DNA from 4 places in the Paenibacillus sanfengchensis genome. Region 3 is predicted to be linked to each of the others. Evidence: a T-box and tRNA genes for the amino acid it is inferred to sense, from the RefSeq annotation. Region 3 holds a T-box; the other regions hold tRNA genes.
What was found. A T-box is a leader RNA that pairs with one kind of tRNA and senses whether it is charged. The one in region 3 lies ahead of leuS (leucine--tRNA ligase), so its partner is inferred to be a tRNA-Leu.
Positions count from the first base shown of each region.

Region 1 (2,203 bases), on a different contig from region 3:
CACATGGTTGCCGCAGCCTCACTCATCAAGGATGCTTACCATCGCAAGGGGCGCCGGGGACGGTTCCGGATTTTTCACGCCGAAACGGCGGATCTCACTCTATACGAACAATTATTGAAGTCGATTGTGCGGCACGGGGAAGGGCTGGATCAGCTGTTTGTTTTTGTGCCGACCCTACAAGAGAAAGTGATGGAGCTATTGGGAAGATTGGATTTCAAACTGGAGCGGTATGCCTTTATTCTGGTTCATCACCATCTTGAGAAGCCGGCCTTTCAGGTGCCTGACGGATATCGGTTGGAAGCCTTTCGAACCGGGCGGGATGAGGAGGCATGGGCGGAGGTCCGCAACGCGGGTTTCGCCAAGTTAAAAGGAAATGAAACGCCTATCACCCCCGAAATGGTGGCCCAAATGGCTGCGGAGAACGATTACCTTGAGGGCGGGATGCAAATGCTGTACCATGGGGATCGCGCCGTAGGCATCGTTCGGGGGGCGGATGACGAGTTTGAGGGAGCGCCGACCATGAACATCGGACCGCTTGCGCTTCTTCCCGAATACCAAGGGAAGGGGCTCGGTAGAACCCTGCTGAAAGCCGCCATGGCGTTTGCGGTTGAGCGCGGTTATTCTCAAGCGATGCTATGCGTGAATGCCGAGAACGAACGGGCCAAAAATCTGTATTTGCAGGAAGGGTTCCGGCAGGTCGAAGCGGCCGCCAACTTCCGGTATGATATCGTCAAAGAAATGGTGGCGGATTAATTTGCTTGTTGACTCTCTTGCTGATGCATGATATTATAAATTTCGTTGCTGCGAATCAGCACAACGAAAACGCGGTCGTGGCGGAATTGGCAGACGCGCACGGTTCAGGTCCGTGTGGGCTAACCCCCCGTGGAGGTTCGAGTCCTCTCGACCGCATTACTTTAACAGGGAAGAAGCCTTTGAGTTTCCTTTTGGAAATTCAAAGGCTTCTTTGCTTGTCCAGAATTTGCAAGGGATTGCTCATTACTTTAGCCGATGAGGGCATTGAGCTGTATTTAAAAGTATAAAAACGTTTCCAAAATCACTTGAAACGTTTCCAACTTAGTGCTAAGATGATAACCATAAAAGAGCCAATAAGTGGGGGGTTAGATGTCAAGCATTAAAGATGTAGCCAACTTAGCCGGTGTTGCCGTGGGAACCGTATCCCGTGTCATTAATAATTCGGGTGCAGTAAAACCCGCGACACGCAGGAAAGTGGAGGAAGCTATTCAAGAATTAAATTATATCCCGAACGAGATCGCCCGGAATTTCAAAATGCGGAAATCCAAAATGGTTGCCCTGCTGCTCCCGAGCATCTGGCATCCCTTTTTTTCCGAAATGGCTTATTACATTGAAGATGAGCTGGACCGGGAAGGTTTCAAACTCATGTTGTGCAACAGCGGAGGCAAACCCGAAAAGGAGTTATATTATCTGGATATGCTTCAGCAAAACAAAGTAGCGGGCATAGTCGGCATTACGTACAACGATATCGAAAATTACATTAGCAACGATATCCCGATTGTCAGTATCGACAGACATTTTAACAAGAAGATCACTTGCGTCACCTCCGATAACTACGAAGGGGGGCGTTTGGCGTTAAGGGAGCTGGTCAAAGCGGGAGCCCGTAAACCGGCATTTCTAGGTAGTGTCACTTCCGTTTTTAGTGAAACCATGAATCGGAGAGAGGGATTCGTTCATGAGGCGAAAGCAATGGGCGTTAATTATGTAGTCTATGAGAAGCCGGACCCGGTTGTAGACGACGATGCCTATTTTGAGCAATTTCTGGATCAGTATCACGATGTGGACGGCATTTTTGCCATTACCGATATGTTTGCAGCTAAATATATTGAAAGAGCGGGCAGGCGGGGGGTTCGCGTTCCGGAGGATGTAAAAGTTGTCGGGTATGACGGCATTCAAGATCATCCTTATTTTCACCCATTATTGTCAACAATCAGGCAGCCTGTAGAAGAGATGGCGCGTACGACGATCAGGCTGCTCTACAAAAAAATTAGAGGCGAGACATTGGATCGGGAGGTTTACCGTTTACCGGTTATATTTAGGCAAGGCGAAACTACTTGAGTGCGGTTCTAGATCACGAGAAAAACATCGTTGCACGGTAGTTTCACCTTGCGGGTTAGCCGGTTGATGTTTTTCTTTTGACAAATTGGAAACGTTTCAATTAAATTGGAAA
Region 1 covers NZ_JBAGJC010000001.1:661,306-663,508, reverse strand. Annotated here, with positions in the region: gene V4U84_RS03010 (GNAT family N-acetyltransferase) at 1-753, shown strand, start outside; tRNA gene V4U84_RS03005 (tRNA-Leu) at 825-909, shown strand; gene V4U84_RS03000 (LacI family DNA-binding transcriptional regulator) at 1,123-2,091, shown strand.
Region 1: it has a tRNA-Leu gene. The T-box ahead of leuS (leucine--tRNA ligase) is inferred to sense a tRNA for this amino acid. The anticodon was not compared.

Region 2 (2,203 bases), on a different contig from region 3:
CCGGATTTCGCCGGAAATATAAGCATATTTTTGGCGGAGCGGGACATGGTAGTAAGGTAGTCCGGATAATTTCACGCCAAATCCCTGAGAAAGGATGCCTGAATAGCCATGTCACTCGTCAGTGAAAAGATAAAAGCCTATAAGGATCAGATTCATACTTATGGAGCCGCAGTTCCCGGGGCAACCGAGGCGTATCATGCGTTTACGGGGGAATGTTTTGAAAGCGGCAAGCTGGACGCCAAAACCAAGCAACTGATCGCGCTGGGGATCGCTTTGTCCACGAATAATGAAATTTGCACGTTCTACCATACCGAGGAAGCCAGATCCAAGGGAGCGACAGAGGAAGAACTGCTGGAAACGGTGGCGGTCGCTTCCGCCGCATTGGCGGGAAACGCTTTGTCCCAAGGCGTGATTCGCGTGCAGGAGGCTCTCGGTCAAACGCCGATGCATTAAGGATTCTTCCGTTAAACTAGGACCCCGAGGTTTCTTTAAGGAACACAGGGGTCTTTCTTTCTATGAGCGGTTTGTTATAAACGGATCGGCTCGGACAGCGGCGTCTCGGAGACGTCCGCGCAGCCGGAACCCAAATAAGCACGGATGCGGGAGGCCATTTCACTGCGGAGGACGGGCCAGAGCATCTTCATCGTCCCCCGGTAGCCTCTGCACAGATAATCGGCTTCGATTCCATGTTCATCCTGGGTCAGGCGCAGAAATTTGATCCGGCGCTTCTGGAATTCCGCCATAATCTCATGCTGTACCAAAGAAGCGCGCCGCTCGGCGCCGCGAAGGATCTCCGTATAGAGCTCCGGGCTCTTCAATACGCCGCTCTCCTCTAAAATCCGGGCATCCCGATCCAGTATCCGGCGGATGAAACGCAGCAGAACTACGCTCCGAATCAATGCCAATTCATCCTCCGTAATGCCGGGTACCGCCATTTGGACAACCCCCTTATCCTTATTGAATGGGAACTTATGTTCTTATTTTAGCCAAAGCGCTGCCGAATTAAAAGAGGAAATAAAAGTGTTGACTATGTCTGTGAGTTCATGCTATTATAAATCTTGTCGCTGCGGAAATTGATTTTCTGTAAGAGACACTAAGCGGTCGTGGCGGAATTGGCAGACGCGCACGGTTCAGGTCCGTGTGGGCTAACCCCCCGTGGAGGTTCGAGTCCTCTCGACCGCATCCTAATGTTAACGAAAGAGCTCCTGAATTGTCCTTGTGGATGAATCAGGAGCTTTTTGCATGTACGGGGGTAAATTAAAGGGAATTATTCCTGTTAATTTGGAGCCTAAACGGCTGGGGAGGCGGTTTAGCTGGAAAACCGCCCACTAATTCGACTTAAATGGGGATATCGGCAAATGAGCCGCAAAATAAATGGAGCTTTTCCAGTTAAATCCCATCATGAGGCCAAGAGAGCAGTAGTTTAAAATACTCCACTGCAAGAGTTTAATTTTGTCCAGTGAAGCGGATGGATTTTTCTAATACTATGAAAGCGTAAACAATTGCTTTAAAATGATTTTTACACATGATAGATCGCCGAATGTCACTATAAACTCAGGGAGGTCAATATGGAGAAGCTGTTATACGGTGTCGCTTATTATGACGAATATATGCCTTATGATCGGCTGGATGAGGATATCCGCATGATGAAAGAGGCGGGGATTAACGTGGTGCGGATCGCCGAATCGACCTGGAGCACGCACGAACCGCAAAATGGAGTATTCGATTTCACCTCGGTAGATCGCGTTCTTGATGCGATGCATCGGGCCGGAATTCATGTCATTGTCGGAACGCCTACTTACGCCGTACCGACCTGGATGGTCAAGGAGCATCCGGAGGTGTTGGCAACGACGGCAAACGGACCGGGCAAATATGGGGCACGGCAAATAATGGACATCACGAACCCGACCTATTTGTTTTATGCGGAGCGCATCATCCGCAAGCTGATCTCCCGGGTTAGCGAACATCCGGCGGTGATCGGGTACCAAACCGATAATGAAACGAAGCACTACCATACCGCGGGCCCTAATGTCCAGTTGCTGTTTGTTAAATACGTTCGGGACAAATTCAAAACGCTAGAGGAATTGAACAAGGCGTTTGGGCTAGACTATTGGAGCAACCGGATCAACAGTTGGGAGGACTTCCCGTCCATCATCGGGACGATTAATGGCAGCTTGGGCGCGGAGTTTGCCAAATTTCAACG
Region 2 covers NZ_JBAGJC010000001.1:706,852-709,054, reverse strand. Annotated here, with positions in the region: gene V4U84_RS03220 (hypothetical protein) at 1-22, shown strand, start outside; gene V4U84_RS03215 (carboxymuconolactone decarboxylase family protein) at 109-453, shown strand; gene V4U84_RS03210 (YhjD family protein) at 528-935, opposite strand; tRNA gene V4U84_RS03205 (tRNA-Leu) at 1,098-1,182, shown strand; gene V4U84_RS03200 (beta-galactosidase) at 1,569-2,203, shown strand, end outside.
Region 2: it has a tRNA-Leu gene. The T-box ahead of leuS (leucine--tRNA ligase) is inferred to sense a tRNA for this amino acid. The anticodon was not compared.

Region 3 (2,203 bases):
CGGCACCGGCTTCATCGTGCCGTCTTCCAGATGGAGAATCGGAATCGGCTCGCCCCAGTACCGCTGCCGGCTGAACAGCCAATCGCGCAGACGGTAGGTTATTTTGCCTTTCCCCTTACCGTTCTCTTCGAGCCAGGCTATCATTTTCTTGATCGCCTCTTCATTGCGCAATCCGTTGAGGAAGTCGGAATTCACATGCGGTCCGTCCCCGGCATATGCCTCTTTGGACAAATCGCCGCCTTCCACCACTTCGATAATCGGCAGATCGAACTGCTTGGCGAATTCGTAGTCGCGCTCATCATGACCCGGCACGGCCATTATCGCTCCGGTCCCGTATCCGGCAAGCACGTAATCCGCAATCCAGATCGGCAGCTTGGCCCCGTTCACCGGGTTTACGGCATAAGCGCCGGTGAATACACCGGTCTTCTCCTTCGCCAAATCGGTCCGCTCCAGATCGCTCTTGCGCGCCGCCTGCTCCTGGTAAGCCTTTACGGCTTCGCGCTGCGCTTCGGTCGTGATCTTCTCCACCAATTCATGCTCGGGAGCCAGCACCGCGTAGCTTGCGCCAAACAAGGTGTCGGGGCGGGTCGTAAACACGGTGAGCGAGTCCTCATTCCCCTCAATCGAGAATACCACTTCCGCGCCTTCGGATTTGCCGATCCAGTTGCGCTGCATATCCTTGATGCTTTCGGACCAATCAAGCTCTTCCAGATCCTCGAGCAAACGCTCGGCATACTCCGTAATTTTCAACACCCACTGGCGCATCGGCTTCCGGATGACCGGATGTCCGCCGCGTTCGCTCTTGCCGTCGATGACTTCCTCGTTGGCCAACACTGTTCCGAGGGCAGGGCACCAGTTCACCGGCACTTCGGCCACGTAAGCCAAGCCCTTCTTGTAAAGCTGGATGAAAATCCACTGCGTCCATTTATAGTACTCCGGATCGGTCGTACTGATCTCCCGGTCCCAATCGTACGAGAAACCGAGCGATTTGATCTGGCGCCGGAAGTTGTTGATATTCTTGACCGTGATATCCCGCGGGTGCTCGCCGGTATCCAGGGCGTGCTGCTCCGCCGGCAGACCGAAGGCATCCCAGCCCATCGGATGAAGCACATTATAGCCGCGCATCCGCTTGAAGCGGGATACGATATCCGTAGCCGTATAGCCTTCCGGATGGCCTACATGCAGCCCCGCGCCGGAAGGGTAAGGGAACATATCCAACGCGTAAAACTTCGGTTTCCCCTCATCTTCTTTCGTTTTAAACGTTTTATTGTTCTCCCAGTAAGCTTGCCATTTCGGTTCGATGTTTTGGGCTTGGTAAACGTCGTGTGGCACGTTTTTGTCCGCCATAATGTAATCCTCCCTAAAATCATTCATTGTCAAATATATCCTGTGCAGAATATAAAAAAACCTCCCGATCCATAGCGTATCATCGCTAGGGACGAGAGGAAATTTCCCGTGGTACCACCCTAGTTAGCGTCGGACATGCTTTGTCGTTCGCTCCCTTTACACCCTTAACGCGGGTAAGACGATGATGTTTTGCATCATAACTCCGAGGCGAGTTCATCTCCATTCTCCAACCGGCTTGCACCAAACACCGGCTCTCTGGGTGGCAGAATCGAAAACTAATATTCCTCTTCAAAGTTTAATCAATTTGCAATTAAATCACCATCCATTATATAAAACCAAACAGCCGCCGTCAATGGGGCCGGACTGAATCGCAAGCCCACAAAAAACATGAAAAACCCCCTTTACAGTTCGAGGGAAAGGAGTATAATTTATTAATGTTTCCACCATTTATTTTTTCGTTGCCGAGACGTGGCTCAGCTTGGTAGAGCGCTTGCTTCGGGAGCAAGAGGTCGCAGGTTCAAATCCTGTCGTCTCGACCATTATAAAATCAACGGTTGCGGGGCTTTTGACCGCAACTTTTTTATGCTCAAAAACGCTGAATGTACCAACCGTGTACCAACGGATTTAAAAAAACGGAGAAGAGGAGCTTTCGTTAGTTCGAGCAAGCTCCTCTTCGCTTATCTTACTTGAAATCCTGAAAGCAACTCGCTTCGTTTACGAGCCGCTTCCTTCTTTATTTTTGGAGATCGTTATATTCCATCTCAATCCCTCTGCTCACGATATCTTAACATGTCATATTCAGCTTCTCAGCGGAAGCATCGAGCTTGCTCATCATTTCTTGATCGACACGTACTTC
Region 3 covers NZ_JBAGJC010000005.1:341,635-343,837, forward strand. Annotated here, with positions in the region: gene leuS (leucine--tRNA ligase) at 1-1,347, opposite strand, end outside; T-box leader at 1,432-1,648, opposite strand; tRNA gene V4U84_RS13480 (tRNA-Pro) at 1,810-1,886, shown strand.

Region 4 (2,203 bases), on a different contig from region 3:
TTCCTTATATGAAGAAATATCGGAATAAAGTAGCATGAGTCCGCTAAGCCCCGATGTACCGGCTTGAAGCAATGGCACCGCTTCAAGCCGGTACCAGCGGTTGCTGGTGGTGCAAGGCTGCATTTCCGTAGAGAAGGAAGGGAGCGTTCCATCAAGAACTTTTTGCAGCCGGGCCATCATTTCGGGGATATAAGGTTTAGAGTAGTGAGTTGTCGGGTCACTGAAATGTTGCATTACATTCATTCCCGGGCGATCCCAGAGCGGAGAAAGCCCGTAGTTTACCGCCGTGCGAATCCAGGTATCGTTTACAAATCGGATCGTTCCTTCAGGATCAAGGATAGCCAGGCTTATAGGGAGACAGTTGGCAACTTCCTGCCATAAGAAAAATGGACTACTCACAGCTTTCCCTCCTACTCTAATGAGGTGGGGAGGTTTTTAACGGCGCAACTCCCAGCTCATATTAATTAATGGAAATTTTGTGATATAATTGGTTAGTGATAGAAAGAATGAGGATTGGTTTAATTATATACGCAAATACGTCATTTTACAATCATAAAGTACGTAAATGCGTAACTTTGAAAATTTGCGTCTTTTGAAGGAAGGTCGGAGCAGGTGTCTATTTATGATCGAATCGAGTCGCTTATAAAGGCTGGCGAGATGACCAAAAAGCAGTTTTGTCAGGACCTTAACATCAGCACCGGCAATCTGGGGGATTGGAAGCGCGGGAAATCCACGCCCAGCACGAATAAACTGATTGAAATAGCGGCTTATTTTAACGTAAGCCTGGATTGGCTTCTGATCGGCCAAGAAGGAAAACAGCCTTTCGTGATCAAAGAGCATCAGGCGCCTTACGGCAGAGAGATTGGAGAGATCCTGAGGGAATACGGCTATCCGCTGACCCCTCGCGAGGCCGCGTTTATTCAGGAATATTTGGAGTTTGTCAAATACCGCAGGCAACAGGAAAACGATGGGGATTAATTCCACTTTACATTTCGTAAACACACCGATATAATAAGAATGTTCGTTTTTGAACTGCCGCGCGGTCGTGGTGGAATGGCAGACACGCTATCTTGAGGGGGTAGTGGGCGTACGCCCGTGGAGGTTCGAGTCCTCTCGACCGCATCTTAGTCATGCAGAAAGTCTCCGGATAAATTTCCGGAGGCTTTTTTTGTCTATTCGCTTTACCTGCAATCAACACTTCTCTAACATTCTTCTAATCTTTGGATACTATACTCGATTTAGTTTAAACCAAATAGGAGGGAAGAGAATGAGTAAGTTGTGGAGAAGGCTTGCGGTCAGCGGAATGGCTCTGGCCGTTATCGCGGCAAGTCCGGCGGTGATTGCCCAAGAAGGCGGGAATAAGGGGGCTGTTGCCGGCGGGACAACTTCCAAAAATCTGATTGTGCTTATCGGGGACGGCATGGGGCCGGCTCAAATTTCGGCTGCCCGCTACTACCAGCAATATGTGAAAGGCGTTAAATCGCTGAATCTCGATCCTTATTATGTGGGGCAAGCGACTACGTACGCCGACCGGGGCGAAGACGGGGGCACCGTCGTTTCCGGGATCGTCACGGATTCGGCGTCCGCCGGAACCGCCTTCGCTACCGGACACAAAACGTACAATGCCGGGATCAGCGTATCCAACGAAGACGTTTCGAAACCGTTTGCTTCGGTCATTGAAGCGGCGGAAGCCGGCGGCAAGGCCACCGGCCTCGTGACGACGGCGCGGATTACTCATGCAACGCCGGCTGTTTACGCTTCGCATGTCCGCAGCCGCGACAACGAAAATGCGATTGCTTCCCAATATTTGGACAGTGGGGTGGATGTGCTCTTCGGCGGCGGAAAGAACTTCTTTGTGACCAAGGAGGAGAAGGGAAAACGTACGGACAAGAACCTGCTTCCGGAATTTAAAGCGAAGGGGTACAAGGTGATTGAGAACGCCCAAAGCCTACAGGCATTGACGGCAAAAGATTCCAAGGTGCTCGGTTTGTTCGGCGGTTCCCACGTCGATTACGTACCGGACCGGAAAGCGGAAACTCCTAGCCTGGCCGCGATGACCTCCAAAGCGCTGGAAGTGCTTTCCGCGGATGAGGATGGCTTTGCCATCATGATCGAAGGAGGACGGATCGACCATGCGGGGCATGCGAACGATCTGCCGACCTTGGTTCAGGAAGCGCTGGATTTCGACGCCGCGTTTAAGGTG
Region 4 covers NZ_JBAGJC010000003.1:338,670-340,872, reverse strand. Annotated here, with positions in the region: gene V4U84_RS07785 (PAS domain-containing protein) at 1-399, opposite strand, end outside; gene V4U84_RS07780 (helix-turn-helix domain-containing protein) at 613-978, shown strand; tRNA gene V4U84_RS07775 (tRNA-Leu) at 1,040-1,122, shown strand; gene V4U84_RS07770 (alkaline phosphatase) at 1,268-2,203, shown strand, end outside.
Region 4: it has a tRNA-Leu gene. The T-box ahead of leuS (leucine--tRNA ligase) is inferred to sense a tRNA for this amino acid. The anticodon was not compared.